Regions from separate parts of the Pseudoalteromonas sp. SG43-4 genome, predicted to be linked through region 3. Evidence: predicted binding sites of a transcription regulator. Region 3 holds the regulator's gene; each other region holds the start of a gene.
What was found. Region 3 encodes sigma-54, which starts transcription at its own class of promoters, with help from an activator protein. Its sites were predicted from a motif close to GTTGGCACGNNNNTNGNNT; they were not measured.
Positions count from the first base shown of each region.

Region 1: the regulator sigma-54 is predicted to act here: its motif matches at 1,302-1,320, upstream of H5160_RS09310 (DUF2726 domain-containing protein).
Region 2: the regulator sigma-54 is predicted to act here: its motif matches at 4,023-4,041, upstream of H5160_RS15355 (TorF family putative porin).

Region 1 covers NZ_JACJFB010000007.1:179,573-184,717, forward strand. Annotated here, with positions in the region: gene arcB (aerobic respiration two-component sensor histidine kinase ArcB) at 1-92, opposite strand, end outside; gene folE2 (GTP cyclohydrolase FolE2) at 324-1,244, shown strand; gene H5160_RS09310 (DUF2726 domain-containing protein) at 1,360-1,956, shown strand; gene mtnN (5'-methylthioadenosine/S-adenosylhomocysteine nucleosidase) at 2,079-2,786, shown strand; gene H5160_RS09320 (regulatory signaling modulator protein AmpE) at 2,787-3,731, shown strand; gene tyrS (tyrosine--tRNA ligase) at 3,796-4,995, opposite strand.
Region 2 covers NZ_JACJFB010000016.1:83,877-89,021, forward strand. Annotated here, with positions in the region: gene H5160_RS15335 (ABC transporter permease) at 1-410, opposite strand, end outside; gene H5160_RS15340 (ABC transporter ATP-binding protein) at 403-1,110, opposite strand; gene H5160_RS15345 (efflux RND transporter periplasmic adaptor subunit) at 1,110-2,276, opposite strand; gene H5160_RS15350 (YIP1 family protein) at 2,332-3,045, opposite strand; gene H5160_RS15355 (TorF family putative porin) at 3,238-3,924, opposite strand; gene H5160_RS15360 (hypothetical protein) at 4,201-5,145, opposite strand, start outside.
Region 3 covers NZ_JACJFB010000002.1:282,497-287,641, reverse strand. Annotated here, with positions in the region: gene lptA (lipopolysaccharide transport periplasmic protein LptA) at 1-159, shown strand, start outside; gene lptB (LPS export ABC transporter ATP-binding protein) at 156-881, shown strand; gene H5160_RS03305 (RNA polymerase factor sigma-54) at 951-2,450, shown strand; gene hpf (ribosome hibernation promoting factor) at 2,477-2,764, shown strand; gene ptsN (PTS IIA-like nitrogen regulatory protein PtsN) at 2,769-3,221, shown strand; gene rapZ (RNase adapter RapZ) at 3,240-4,085, shown strand; gene H5160_RS03285 (HPr family phosphocarrier protein) at 4,128-4,400, shown strand; gene mgtE (magnesium transporter) at 4,532-5,145, shown strand, end outside.

The DNA of each region.
Region 1 (5,145 bases), on a different contig from region 3:
GTGTAACAAATAGCAGCGGTTTTAAATTCACCAAATCGCGTTATTGAGCTGGAAAGTACCCGAGCCCAAGGGCTCAAAGAATAATCGGTCATACGTAATTTTATCTCTTAGCTGTGTACTTAATATAAAGAAGGCAATGCGTATGTATAAACATACCATTTTCCCAGATTTTAGCATTTTTCTCCTACCACTACTCACGTTGTGCGATAAAAACAGAATTTTTCATGTTTGATTTAGCTCATCTATTAAACTCATCATTTCAGCAATAAATTATTTAGTGTAAAATGCCCCGCTTTATTATCCCCAAAATACGAGTAGCGCACATGCAAACCAATATGCCAGATATAGCAGACACTGCACCCGCTTTACAAACAGGTAAATTAGACTGGGTTGGCATGGGCGAAATAGAACTGCCATTTATTTTTGAATCCCGAGACTTATCTCCAGTTACAGTAAACGCCAAAGCTCGTGCATTTGTAAATTTACATAAAGAAGATGCCAAAGGCATTCATATGTCACGTCTATTTTTGGCACTTGATCTGCTTTCAACCGAGCAGCAAGTCAATCCGCAAACAATAGCGCAGGCACTCGATACCTTTATAACTAGCCACGAAGGGCTGAGCAATAAAGCACAAATTGAATTTAAATTTGAATTACCGCTACGCCGTAAGTCACTATTAAGTGGCAAAGCGGGCTGGAAAAGCTACCCAGTTGTACTTACCAGTACAATTGAAAATAACGTTATTAGCTACGAGCTAACCGTAGATGTTACTTATTCTTCAACGTGCCCATGCTCTGCTGCACTTGCGCGCCAGCTTATACAAAACGCGTTTAACGAAAAGTTTAACCAAGAAACGTTGAGCCAAAAAGATGTGCACGAATGGCTAGGCACTACACAAGGTATTGTAGCGACTCCCCACTCGCAGCGCTCTATTGCCAACGTAAAAGTAAAGCTTGATAGCAACATTCAAGAATTTGACGTAGTTACGCTAATTAACACTCTTGAAGCTGAGCTTAAAACACCAGTACAAGCAGCAGTAAAACGTGAAGATGAGCAAGAATTTGCCCGTTTGAATGGTCAAAACCTTATGTTTTGTGAAGATGCAGCGCGTAAAATTAAAGCATTGCTAGAGGCAAACCATTACAGTGATTATTGGCTGCAAATAAACCACTATGAGTCACTGCATGCACACGATGCTGTAGCTATTGCAGTAAAAGGTATTAAAGGAGGCTACAAAGCTTAATCGCTGTGTAGCTATTGCTTGTAAACCAGCCGGTAATTATTTTATAACCCATACTTTTTAGGCACGTAAATTGCTTTGTTTGAGCAGTGTCAATTTGTTGTTATGGAGTTACCGTATGGAATTCGCTTTATTATTAATCCTAGTATTAGTTGTCGGGGCCTCTGTTGTTGCGTCAAAATTTAATGACGATGGCGGAAACCCGTATCCTTTTACTCGCAAGCAAACTGTTTTTACGCAGGTTGAAGGCGCTTTTTTAAATCTTCTAGAGCGTGCTGTTGGCGATCAATATAAAATTGTTAGTCGCGTTAAGTTAATCGACGTTATTGACTGTAAGCAAGGCCTTTCAGTAAAGTCTAAACGTGCTGCTTTAGCTAAAGCTAAAAATAAGCAACTCGACTTTGTTTTAATCGATAAAGAAAAACTAACAATCATTGCTGCTGTTGACCTAGTTAACAATGCCAACAAAGATGGCCACAAAGCTCAACGCGACTGGTTTGTAAACGGTGCACTAGAGTCTGCGGGCATTCCACATATTCGTATGAAAGTTAAATCGGGCTACCGCCCTTCTGAAGTACGCGATGCAATTATGTTTAAACTTGGTAAGCCTGCAGCAACACAAACTCAGCGCCCTGTTCGTAATCGCTCACATAAGCCAGCGGTACTTTCACCTTCTCAAGCTAAAGCGCAAACCACCGCGTTAGCTGAAATTTAAAAAACGAATTAAATACTCTCCTAAAAAGTATTTAAAGCGAGCTCATAAACAAGCTCGCTTTTTTGTTTTTTATTGCTAACTTCACGTATAATCAAGTGATTCAAACTCAGGAATTAAACTTTATGAATGTTGGTATTATTGGCGCAATGGAGCCAGAAGTTAAAATTTTACGTGAAGCTATGCAAAACCCACAAATTTTAACTAAAGCAGGTTTCACTTTTTATACTGGCGAGTTGGCTGGTAACACGGTGACACTTGTTCAATCTGGTATTGGTAAAGTCGCATCAACTATTGCAACTACCTTACTGATCGATAACTTCAAACCTGATTGCATAATTAACACAGGCTCAGCCGGTGGATTCGATCCTTCTCTTAGTGTTGGCGATGTAGTAATTTCGTCAGAAGTACGTCACCACGATGTAGACGTAACTGCTTTTGGCTACGAAATTGGCCAAGTACCACAAATGCCGGCAGGCTTTGCAGCACACCCTAAATTAGTTGAAGCAGCACAGCAAACTATCGAACAAATCAGTGATGTTAAAACACTCGTTGGCTTAATTTGTACTGGTGACACATTTATGTGTGACCCTATACGCATTGATAAAGCACGTAGTGATTTTCCTACAATGCTTGCTGTTGAAATGGAAGGCGCTTCAATTGCACAAACGTGTTTTACGCTAAACACACCATTTGTGGTAATTCGCTCAATGTCTGATATTGCTGGTAAAGAGTCACCACAATCATTTGAAGAATACCTAGAAACAGCATCAATCAACTCATCTAAAATGGTTGTTGCACTTTTAGAAAAGCTTACAGCAGTATCTCTGTAAATGCTTAGCAATATTGTTCAAAATCACTTGGACTTTATTGCCTTTATACTAGCGCTCCTTGCTGAGCGCTTTATTCCCCTTATTAGCTGGTATCATCCTAATACGGCGTTAAATGCTGTTTTTAGTGCTATTGGCAAACGTATATACAAAAGCAAAGAACCTAAAAGCTATCAATATTTGGCAGCTATCCTCGCAAGCTCACTTATTTTAAGTGTTATTCTCATTATTGTAGTGTTACTACTCGAGTTTGCTTTTTATCCTGAATTACTCGCTGGCCTTATTTTATATTTATGCCTAGAAAGTAAGAGCATTGATAAAAAAGCACTTCGCATTGCAAAGCTAACTAAACAAAATCAAAAATCCACAGCACGCGAATTACTAAAACCACTGCTTGCCCGTGAAGTTAATAGACTTTCATCTGCTGGTATTATCAAAGCATTAATTGAGAGCTTAATACTGCGCACCGCTCGATACTATTTCGTAGTCATATTTATATTTTTAGCATTTGGTCCTATTGCTGCCCTTGCCTATCGGTTACTTACCTTAATACAACAAGCATGGCGTAGTGATATCCCCCCAAATAGTTACTTTTTAAAACCGCTTAAAACACTCTTGTTTATTATTGAATACATTCCCATGCGCTTACTCGCTTTAACTATTGCAGCAAGTCGAGCAAGCAAACAAAGCATGCATTATATAAAGCATTATGGCAGGCATTTTTATCAAACAAATACAGGCTGGCTCTTAAGCACATGTTCTGCATCACTTGGCGTGCAGCTGGGCGGGCCTGCAGTTTATTTAGGTACTCGCTTTAATAAAATGCGTATTGGCACTGATAGACTACCTACACCCGAGGATGTACCTGTAATAATTAATAGGTTAAATCAGGCCCGTGTATTTTGGTTGTTAGTAATAGCCAGCATTGAAATATTAAAATTGATTTAAAGGGCTCAAAATACGAGCACAAAAAAAACCAGCCGAGGCTGGTTTTTTAGTTTTTAAAATGTGCTTAAGCTACAGTAATATTTGCAAACTTACGTTTACCTACTTGGTAAATAGCCGTTGTGCCTTTTGCTATTTCAAGTTTGGTATCAGTGATTTTATCTTCACCGTTAAGTTTAACTGCACCTTGCTTAATCATACGCATTGCTTCTGATGTACTTACTACTAAATTTGCTTCTTTAAGCAAGTTAGCAATTAAAATAGTATCTTCTGCAATAGTGATTGTTAGCTCTGGGATTTCATCTGGTAACGCTTTTTTCTGAAAACGCTGAATAAAATCATCATGTGCACCTTGTGCATCAGCTTCACTATGAAAACGAGCAATTAGCTCTTTAGCTAGTTCAATTTTAATATCGCGCGGATTCGTACCTTGCTCAACACGTTCTTTTTGAGCTGCAATTTCTTCAATAGAAAGCGCACTTAATAAGTCGTAGTAACGCCACATTAGCACATCACTAATTGACATTATTTTACCAAACATATCGTTAGGTGCATCAGTAATACCAATGTAGTTACCAAGCGACTTAGACATTTTTTGAACGCCGTCAGTACCTTCAAGTAATGGCATCATTAATACTGTTTGCGGCTTTTGACCTTCTACTTTTTGTAGCTCACGGCCCATTAACAAGTTAAAGCGCTGATCAGTACCACCTAGTTCAACATCTGACTCTAGTGCAACCGAATCCCAACCTTGTACCAGTGGATATAAAAACTCATGAATTGCAATTGGTTGGCCGCTTCCATAACGCTTTTTAAAGTCATCACGTTCAAGCATACGTGCTACGGTTTGGTTTGCAGCAAGTTTAATCATGCCTGCAGCGCCTAACTTTTCCATCCAAGTAGAGTTAAATGCAACAGTGGTTTTAGCAGGATCTAGAATTTTGAATACTTGTTCTTTATATGTTTCGGCATTGGCTAGTACGTCTTCACGAGTAAGTGGTTTACGCGTTACGTTTTTCCCCGTTGGGTCACCAATCATGCCAGTAAAGTCACCAATTAAGAAAATAACCTCATGACCTAAATCCTGAAAGGTTTTCATTTTATTAATTAGTACAGTGTGTCCTAAGTGTAAATCAGGCGCTGTAGGATCAAAGCCTGCTTTTATTTTTAGCTTCTTGCCCGACTTTAGTTTTTCAACTAGTTCGTCTTCAATTAATATTTCTTCTGCACCGCGTTTTATCTCTGCTAGAGCGGTTTGTAAATCCACTGTGTATTACTCCAAAATTCTGCCGACGAAGGGGCGACTAGTTACTTGCGTAGTCACGGTTTAATAAAGGTTTAAACCGAATAAATAGATGTAGCTAACATAACAAATTTCTACCTAATTAAAACAACTTTTTAAGTGATTCATGCAACT
Region 2 (5,145 bases), on a different contig from region 3:
GCTTTTTGATAGTCTTGCTCGGTACCGATAACACGCGATGAATGGCTTTTATTTCCATACTCAGCTCCCCCCGAAAAGCGCCAGGTAAACATTAGGGCAGTTAGCGTTTCAGCTTCTTTTATACGCGACTTTAAAGCTAAAAAATCGTCGTAGGTAAGCTTGGCATTTTTACCAACCATTTCGAGTTCAATACTGGTGTAAGGCTTTATTGTTGTTACATCTGGCGACATATCAGCAAGTTGATCGTTTATTTGCTTTGTAAAACCCTGCATTACTGCAACGACAGTAACTACGGCGGCAACACCAATAATAATACCCAAACAGGTCAGTGCGCTGCGCATTGCATTAGCTTTAATAGCTGAAAAAGCGGCCTTAGTGCCTTCCATTATCGCAAGAGCTGATTTAAACATGCTGCTTGATTCCTTCATCTTTAGTTACATCACTTACCACTTTACCGTCCACTAAACGAATCACGCGTTGGCAATGATCGGCAATTTCTTGCTCATGTGTTACTAAAATAATAGTGTGACCTTCGTTATGCAGCTCATCAAACAAATCCATAATTTCGCGGGTCGTTTTACTATCAAGATTACCTGTGGGTTCATCTCCTAATAATATATGTGGTTTTGTGACTAAAGCGCGGGCAATAGCAACTCGTTGACGTTGCCCGCCCGATAGCTGGCTAGATAAATGATTAACTTTATCACCGAGACCTACCCGCTTTAGTGCTTCTAGAGCTTGTTGCTTGCGCTGTTTGCTAGGGATAAAGCGATATACTAAAGGCTGCATTACATTTTCTAGTGCGGTTGCACGTGGTATTAAGTTAAAGCTTTGAAATATAAACCCGACACTTTCATTACGCTGATGAGCAAGCTCTGTCTCGGTCATACTTTTTACTAGTTTATCTTTTAAGTAGTATTCGCCACTGCTGGGTGTATCTAAACAGCCTAATAAGTTCATCAAGGTCGACTTGCCTGAACCAGAAGGTCCTATAATCGCCACGTATTCGTTTTGCATTATATGTACGTTTACATCATCAAGTGCCTTAAATACCTCTGAGCCCATTTTGTATTGTTTATTAATATGCTCTAGCTTGATTACCGCAAACATTAGGCTTCTTCCTTGTCTGCATCTGATTTAAGTTTTACCACATCACCTTCAGTCAGAAGACTTACTGGGCGCGCAGGGCCAATAACTATTTTGTCGCCCTCATTTAAGCCGTCAGTAATGGCTTGCTCTATATCAGATGATATTCCAACAGTTACGGCAATTTTGCTAACGGTGTTATCACTATTTAGTCGCCATACAAATGTTTTATCGTCTTCTTTTTGGATTGCTTCTATTGGAAGTTTTAAACCGTTTTCGGCAATGCTTGTTGCGATCTCTGCTCTACAACTCATTCCTGCATATAGCTGGCGCTCAGTAGTGTCGAGTAATACTTTTACTTTAAACGATAAACCTTGAGAGCCGGCTTGGTTTTTAGCTGAAGTACCAATATTGATTACTGTGCCACTAAATGGTTTATTAGGGTATGCAGCCGCATAAATATTCGCTTTTTGGTTAAGCTTAATACTCGCAATGTCGGTTTCATCCACACGTAGCTCGGCTAAAATAGCACTTGGGTCGGCTACTAGCATTAAATCAGAGCCAATAATATTAGTAGTACCGGCTATAACGGTTTCACCTTCTTTAATATTTACAGATGCAAGCAAGCCGCTCATTGGAGCTCTAAAAACACTTTTACTTAAGCGATCTTGCGCAATTTGTAGTGACGCTTGTGCTTGGTTGTACGACTCTATTCGTGATTCAATATCGATTTTAGCTAGATCGCGTGCGCTTTCAATATTCTCGTAGCTCTCTTGATTACCTAAACCGACATCATATAAGTCTTTTTGTCTTTTAAGTTGGCGCTCTAGGTTAGCAAGGCGTGTTTTATTGTGTTTAATTTCAATTTCTGTGGCGCGAAGGATTGCTTTACTACGGGAAACTTCTGATTCAAAAGCAGTTGTATCAAGGCGCATTAACATATCGCCTTGTTTAACTCCTTGGCCTTCTTGAACAAATATTTTATCTACTCGGCCTGTCACTTCAGAGCGTAATTGCACTTGTGTATTAAAAACTAAATTACCTGAAGCCATTATTGAGTCAGCAATGTCGCCAAGCTCTACTTGAGCAATATTTACTTCGGCTTGTTTTTCATCGCCAGAAATTTGCTTTGACACAATTAGGGCTATAAATGCGCCTACAGCGAGTGTGATGATTATTGCTTTTTTCATTTTATCTATCCGTGAATTAAGTAATGTGGAGCTAGTATCTACCTCCACTTAAGAGTTAACTTGCTGCAATGATTGCCCAAATACCAAAAATAATAATTGAAGGAAGAGCAGAGAATAGGAGTGCTTTGTTAGTTGAAAAATTAGTCCAGCATTTTAAGCCGATCATTCCCAGCGCAATGCTCCAAAAGCTAAATAAGTTTATTGATTCTAATAAGCTATAAAAAGGATGGCCAATTTCAAGTCCTATTATTAATTGGTTAATAGATGCGTAGCTATATACGGCTTGTTGAGATATTTGATCTGTACTTGCACTTAGTACAAGAGCAATTGTTCCTAGGCTTGAAATAACAACTGGCATCATTGTCCAGGTAGCGAATCCATACCAAGCTCCGTAGCTATGTTCTGATTCAGGATCTTGTTTAGCCACAAGCATATAATAAAGTGCCATTAATGCATTCATGATAGCCAGCGCAATTACGCCGCCAAACAAACCAAACCATATTTGGCCTTCTGCATTTTGCTCTATACTTTGGCGAATCATTTTTTGCTCGCCAATCGTCGCATCAATAGTTGATGCTGCTACTTGCTCATTAATCAAAAACTGCATATCAACAGTGGAATAAAAAATATAAATACTCGCCATTGAAACTAAAGACATGACTATAAAAGCAAGCCATGACCAACCTTTGGCGTGTTCAACACCATTGAAAGCTTTACTAGGACTTATATAAATATCGAGTAGGGCGCTAAACGCGTTAGGTGATTTCATTATTATTCCTTTATACCTATTTTATGGCTAGGCAGTTATAAATGCCCAGTGACTAGGTAATAGAATAAAGGAAAATGTATGTATTGTTTTCATTCAATTGTAACGGTTTGTTAACAGATGTAAGGGGTCTTGTTCAAAAACAAGAAAAGGGCCAAAAGGCCCTTCGTGTCGCAGCAAGTAACACATTCTTTCTTATAAATTAAAGTCTACAGAATAAGCAACGTAAGCTTTAATATCTGAGTCATCCATATCTGTATCAGATAAACCAAAAGTGAACCCATCTTTCGAAATTGATACACCGTAATCTAAGATATTATCATCGCCAATAAAGTCACCTGAGTAGTGGCCTAAGTGAAGTGCCATTTCAGTGCCGTTACTGCCAACAGCAAAACCGTAGTCAGCTGTCAGGTAAAGTGAATCACCAAAGTCTGTACCATCACCACTTGCAGCTGATGTTGCAAGTACTGAAGCACCAAATGTAAAGCCTTCAACACTGATGCTACCGTAAATTTCAGAGAAATCTGCGTCAGCTTCAGAAGCGGCATCTGGGTAAGCGTAATAAATATAGCCAACATCGTAGCTAACGCTTTCGTTAATGTCGCCACCAAAGCCTGCATATAAATCAAGCTCATAGGTCATTTCATCTGCCCACGATGCATTTGAAGCCCAAGTACCTGCATAAAAGCCCGATTCATTGGCGTAATCAATACCGCCTGAAATAGCTGCATCGCCCCCAGTTTGCTCTTGACCACGCCATAAGTAGTTTGATGTTGCCGCTGCGTTTGCTGTTACTTCAGCATGTACGGCTGTTGATGTTAAAGATGTTGCGCCCATTAATGCTATAGCACTTATGGCGATGGTTTTTTTTAGTTTTAGCATGTCCATTTCCCGTTATATGATTTTTGCTCGCCAAGGTTTTTATTATGTATTCGGAACCTTTAGGCTGACGGCTTTTTATTGTTTAACTAACGGGATAATTGCACTGTATGTGCCAGCTTCATTATTTTTTATTAAAAATTATTTTTATACATTAAAAACATGGGCTTGTATTTTATAGATTGAGATGAGAGATGGTATGTAGGAAGATGTTGCGCACACTGCTGGTGCATAAATTAACCTAGCCGCACCATAAAAGTACGGCTAAATTAGAAGTTTTTAGCCAAATATAGTGCGCATAAGGCTAATTGTTTCGTTTACACTACGACCTTTTTGAACTTCACTCACAATTGAATCGCGCTTACTGCGAATGTGCTCAGGAATATCGTCAGCAGCAAGTGCGCGGTCTACTAAAATTTCTGCAGACTCTTTACCTCTACGCTGAGTTTTACCTGTCGTAGTTGTAGTTCGTTTAGGCTTACTTAACAGTTTGATGTAGTTAGAGTTATCTGGTGTTTTAGCATCAGCATAGTGAAAGAAACATGGGATTAGTGCTTTAATAGCAACTAATTGTTCTTCTAACTCATTACTAGGTTTAGCCATTTTGTACCATGACATAGCTTGAATACCTTTTACAATATCTTGCCAGTAACGCTCAAAATCACTATTTTTTAGTTTAGAAACACCAAGGGCACCGCATAATGCATCTAATCGATTGTTTGTGATCGGAGTAAATATATCAGGGCGACGCATTGCAAGTAGTCGTGTTGCAGGCGCAAGTGTTGGTTTTTCATTATTGTCGGTGAATATTTTTGAATAAGCAGCAACAAATTGTTGATATTCGTATTGAGTAATGTCACCTTCAAGTGGAATATTTACTAGTGCATCGTCAAAGGCACCTGGTAAATCGCTAAGCATTTGATGAAAGCTCTTCGCACTTTTTGTTGATGCAAACCATTCAACGTCAAAGTTATATGTGCTTGGATCAAGTGATGCCATGTGCTTACCGCTAAACGCAAGTAAATCTTCAGGAATCATATCTTTAAGAGATTGTTCACGAATGCTCTTAATGTAGTCTACTAAGCGAAGCTGTTCATCAAGAGCAATAACGTCTTTGTGTTGTTCTACAAATACACTTACTACAGGCCACGGAGCAATACGTAAAGTTTTAACCTGTAAAAAGCTGATAGCTGAAATAAGCTGATCGTGTAGCTTCTTAAGTAC
Region 3 (5,145 bases):
CAAGCCGGACAAAAAATAAATGCTAAAAGCATTACCTACGACATAGAGCAGCAACTCATCAGTGCCGAAAAAGATGAAAACTCAACTGACCGCGTTCACACAATTTTAGTACCGATCGAAACTAAAAAAAGTAAAAAAGGCGATAAAGGTCAACCATGAGCACATTAAAAGCAGAACTATTAGCAAAAAGCTATAAAGGTCGTGAAGTTGTAAAAAACGTCGGCCTTGAAGTACAAGCTGGCAGTATAGTTGGCTTACTTGGCCCTAACGGTGCTGGTAAAACAACGACTTTTTATATGATTGTAGGGCTTGTTCCTAGCGACAAAGGTAAAATATCTATTGATGATAACGATATTACTCTTTTACCTATGCATAGTCGTGCTAGATTAGGCATAGGCTACTTACCACAAGAGTCATCGATTTTTAGAAAGCTGACTGTTTATCAAAACTTAATGGCCATTTTAGAAACGCGCAAGGAACTAAATAAACAAGCCAGAGAAGACACGCTCAATAACTTATTAGATGAATTTAGCATACAACACATTCGTGATAGCCAAGGTATGGCATTATCGGGGGGAGAACGTCGTCGTGTAGAAATAGCACGAGCGCTGGCAGCAGATCCTAAATTTATATTACTGGATGAACCGTTTGCCGGTGTTGACCCTATTTCGGTATTAGATATAAAGAAAATAATAGAACATCTTAAAAATCGTGGGATTGGTGTATTAATTACCGACCATAACGTAAGAGAGACCCTTGATGTTTGTGAAAAAGCCTACATTGTTTCTCATGGGGAGCTGATTGCATCAGGTACTCCAGAACACGTATTAAATGATAAAACAGTACGCGATGTTTACTTAGGCGAGCAATTTAGGCTGTAACATTTACGCCATGTCTTTAAGCATCTGCTAGTATTAATTATAACAACATAAAAGGATTGTTAGAGATACATGAGGCAATCACTACAGCTGCGCATGGGCCAGCAACTTACAATGACTCCACAGTTGCAACAAGCTATTCGTTTGTTGCAACTCAGTACATTGGATCTCCAGCAAGAAATACAAGAAGCTCTCGACAGTAATCCACTATTAGAGGTTGAAGAGGCAGACTATTCCGAAGACGCTGCTGGTAAAAACGAGCAAAAAGCTGATACCGATGACATAACTGTTAGCGCATCTGCTGATGATGCTCCGAGCGAATACGAACAAGATACTGGTGAAGCACTTGCAAAAGACACGCTAAGTGACGACATGGCTATGGATGTCAGTTGGGATGAGTACATGAGTGCAGCTCCTGCAGCCTCATCAGGTCCAATGCCTGAAGACGAATCAATATACCAAGGCGCCTCTACTGAAACGCTCCATGAGTATTTAATGTGGCAATTACAACTAACGCCATTTAGCCCTACAGACGAAGCTATTGCTATTGCTATTGTAGAAGCTGTCGATGATTCAGGTATTTTAACACTAAGCTGCGAAGAGATTTTAGAAAGCTTTAATCAAGAAAACGAAGATGATAACGAAGTCGAACTTGATGAAATTGAAGCGGTATTAAAACGCATCCAACTGTTTGATCCTGTTGGTATTGCTGCACGTAGTTTACAAGAGTGTTTGTGTATTCAGCTTAATCAATTTGATAAAGAAACACCTTATATTAATGAAACGAAAATGATTTTAACCGAGCATATTGATCTATTAGCAGCTCGCGACTATCGTACATTAATGAAAAAAACTAAGCTCAAAGAAGAAGAGCTTAAAGAAGTAATGACACTAATACATACTCTCAACCCAAAACCTGCAGATACTATTGTAAGGGAAGAATCTGAGTATGTTATTCCTGATGTGTCAGTTAAAAAAATTAAAGGCCGCTGGGTTGTCGAATTAAACCCAGATAGCATGCCTAAAATTCGTGTTAATAGCCAATACGCGGCAATGTCTCGCACTGTAAAATCAAGTGGCGACAGCCAGTTTATTCGCTCACATTTACAAGAAGCTAAATGGTTTATTAAAAGCTTAGAAAGTAGAAACGACACGCTATTAAAAGTTACTAATTGTATTGTTAAGCAACAACAAGGCTTTTTTGAACATGGCCCTGAAGCCATGAAACCAATGGTTTTAAATGATGTTGCTGAAATGGTAGAAATGCACGAATCGACAATTTCTCGCGTAACTACTCAAAAGTACATGCATACACCCCGTGGTATATTTGAGCTTAAATATTTTTTCTCAAGCCATGTAAGTACTGAAAACGGTGGTGAATGTTCATCTACAGCAATACGTGCGCTTATCCGAAAATTAATCGCAGCAGAAAACTCAGCAAAACCATTGAGTGATAGCAAAATAGCGGATATATTGGCTGAGCAAGGAATTAAAGTAGCGAGACGTACAATCGCAAAATACCGCGAATCTCTTGCTATTCCACCGTCAAATCAGCGTAAAAGTCTGATTTAAGACGCTAAACTAAGAGGGTAATGCTTATGCAACTAAACTTAACTGGTCGTCACGTAGAATTAACCGATTCACTAAGAGACTATATTAATACTAAATTTGCGAAGCTTGAAAGACACTCTGATCATATTAATAATGTTCATGTCATTCTCGATGTAGAAAAATTAAATCAAAAAGCAGAAGCCACAATACACGTAAGCGGTGCTGAGCTATTTGCCTCTACAGAACATCAAGATATGTATGCCGCTATTGACTCGTTGATCGACAAGCTCGATCGCCAAGTAATCAAACACAAAGAGAAGCTTGCTCGACACTAATATGATGAAATTAAGTTCACTTATATGCCAGGACTGCAGCAAAGCTGCGGTCCTTTTTAATAGCAAAAAAAGAATTTTAGAGTTCATTAGCGAACTTGCTCACGACAAACTTCCGTATTTACCGCAACAAGATATTCTTAATGCTTTAATGAGCAGAGAGAAATTAGGTAGTACAGGTATAGGACGTGGCATTGCTATTCCTCATGGAAGAATGAGCGGTGCAGAAGAGCCTTTGGCTTTAGTGCTCGTTAGCGAAACTCCAATAAACTTTGATGCAATCGATAATCGCCCTGTTGATATTTTTGTCGCACTCATCGTACCAGATGGCGATAACCAGCAGCACTTAAAGACTCTAGCAACCATTGCTGATAAACTAAACAACAAAGATTTTTGTAAACAGTTACGCAGTGCAAAATCTGATACTGAGCTTTACCAAGTTATTGTCGATCAATCATAGTTTTATAAAGGGTGTTAAATGGAGTTAATTATCATAAGCGGCCGTTCCGGTTCTGGAAAGTCGGTTGCTTTGCGCGTTGTAGAAGATTTAGGTTATTATTGCGTAGATAATATTCCAGTAAACCTACTACCTTCATTAGTTCGCAGTGTGTCTGATAGCTACGATAAAATTGCTGTTAGCATAGATGTGCGCAACATCCCTAAAGAACAAGATGAATTTAACGATATTCTTGAATACTTACCAGGCTTTGCAAACCCTACGTTATTTTATTTAGATAGTGACGATCAGACATTGATCAAACGCTTTTCTGAAACACGCAGATTACACCCACTATCAATAGACTCGTTGCCTCTTGATTTAGCCATCAAAAAAGAAAAAGAATTACTTGATGTATTAACCACTCGCGCCGACTTTATGATAGATACGACTGATTTAAGTGTTCATCAACTCGCTGAATCTATTCGTGAAAAGATTTTAGGTAAAAAAGATAAGCAACTGATTGTCACATTTGAATCATTTGGTTTTAAACACGGTATACCAAAAGAAGCAGACTACGTATTTGATGCACGCTTTTTACCAAATCCACACTGGGAACCAGAGTTGAAGCCTTTAAATGGGTTAGATCAACCGGTTAAAGACTATTTAGCTAATCACAGCATAGTGCAAAAATTCACATGGCAAATTCAAACATTTGTACAAACGTGGTTACCGCATTTAGAACGAAATAACCGCAGTTATTTAACCATTGCTATTGGGTGTACAGGTGGGCAACATCGCTCTGTGTATTTAGCGCAAACTATCGGTGAAAGTTTTGCAATGACACATCCCAATGTAAAAATTCGCCATCGCGAACAAGAAAAATAATATAGCTGAATAATCACCTGTTCAGCTTAGGTAGAGTAAGTTATGCATTGTGAAGATACCTTTTTAATAAAAAACAAATTAGGCTTACACGCCAGAGCAGCTACTGTGCTTGCGCAATTAGCAGTACAATTTGATGCTACAATCACATTATTCCAAGATGACAAAGAAGCAGCAGGCGATAGCGTACTTGCATTAATGTTACTTGAAAGTAGCCAAGGAAAAGAAGTTAAAGTTGTTTGTAAAGGCCCTGATTCTGAGCAAGCTTTACACGCTGTTGGAGAATTAATAGCACAACGCTTTAATGAACAAGAATAATCTGTTTTATAAAAACAATATTCGCATTACTAGTGCTTCAATTAAAACAGATATATAAAATAAATAGGTTAGTAACGCCAGTTAACTCACCTCCCCCCATAAAGTAATATAACAATTTATAAAGGACGCCAATGCCAGAAGCTTTTGAACAAGATTATCCACTACAGCAACTAAAGCAGGTGACGAAGTCACTCAATAGTGGTCAATTTGTTCAAGTTAGGCGCATGCTCGCAAAAACGGCTCCTTGTGATACCGCATTATTATTAGAATCATCACCGCATAAAATTCGCCGACTGCTTTGGCAATTGGTCGATCCTGATGTGCAGGGTGATGTTCTTGAAGAATTATCTGAAGATGTTCGTTTAGGCATTATTGCCCAAATGGAACCTAAGCACATTGCCGCCGCAACTGAAGACATGGGCCACGATGACTTAGGTGAAGTATTACGTAGCCTGCCAGATACCGTCTATAAAGACGTTGTTAGCGCGATGGACATTCAAGACCGTGAACGTGCCACGCAAGCACTGTCATATCAAGAGCGTTCAGCAGGTGCGCTAATGAACACCGATACGGTGACCATTCGCCCTGATGTAACACTCGATGTTGTACTTCGTTATATTAGACTGCGTGGTGAGTTACCAGAGGGTACAGATGATTTATATGTTGTTGATAAACATAACTGCTTTATAGGCGCTTTATCGCTGAGTACATTATTAACTAATCCGCCAGAAAAAATTGTCCGCGA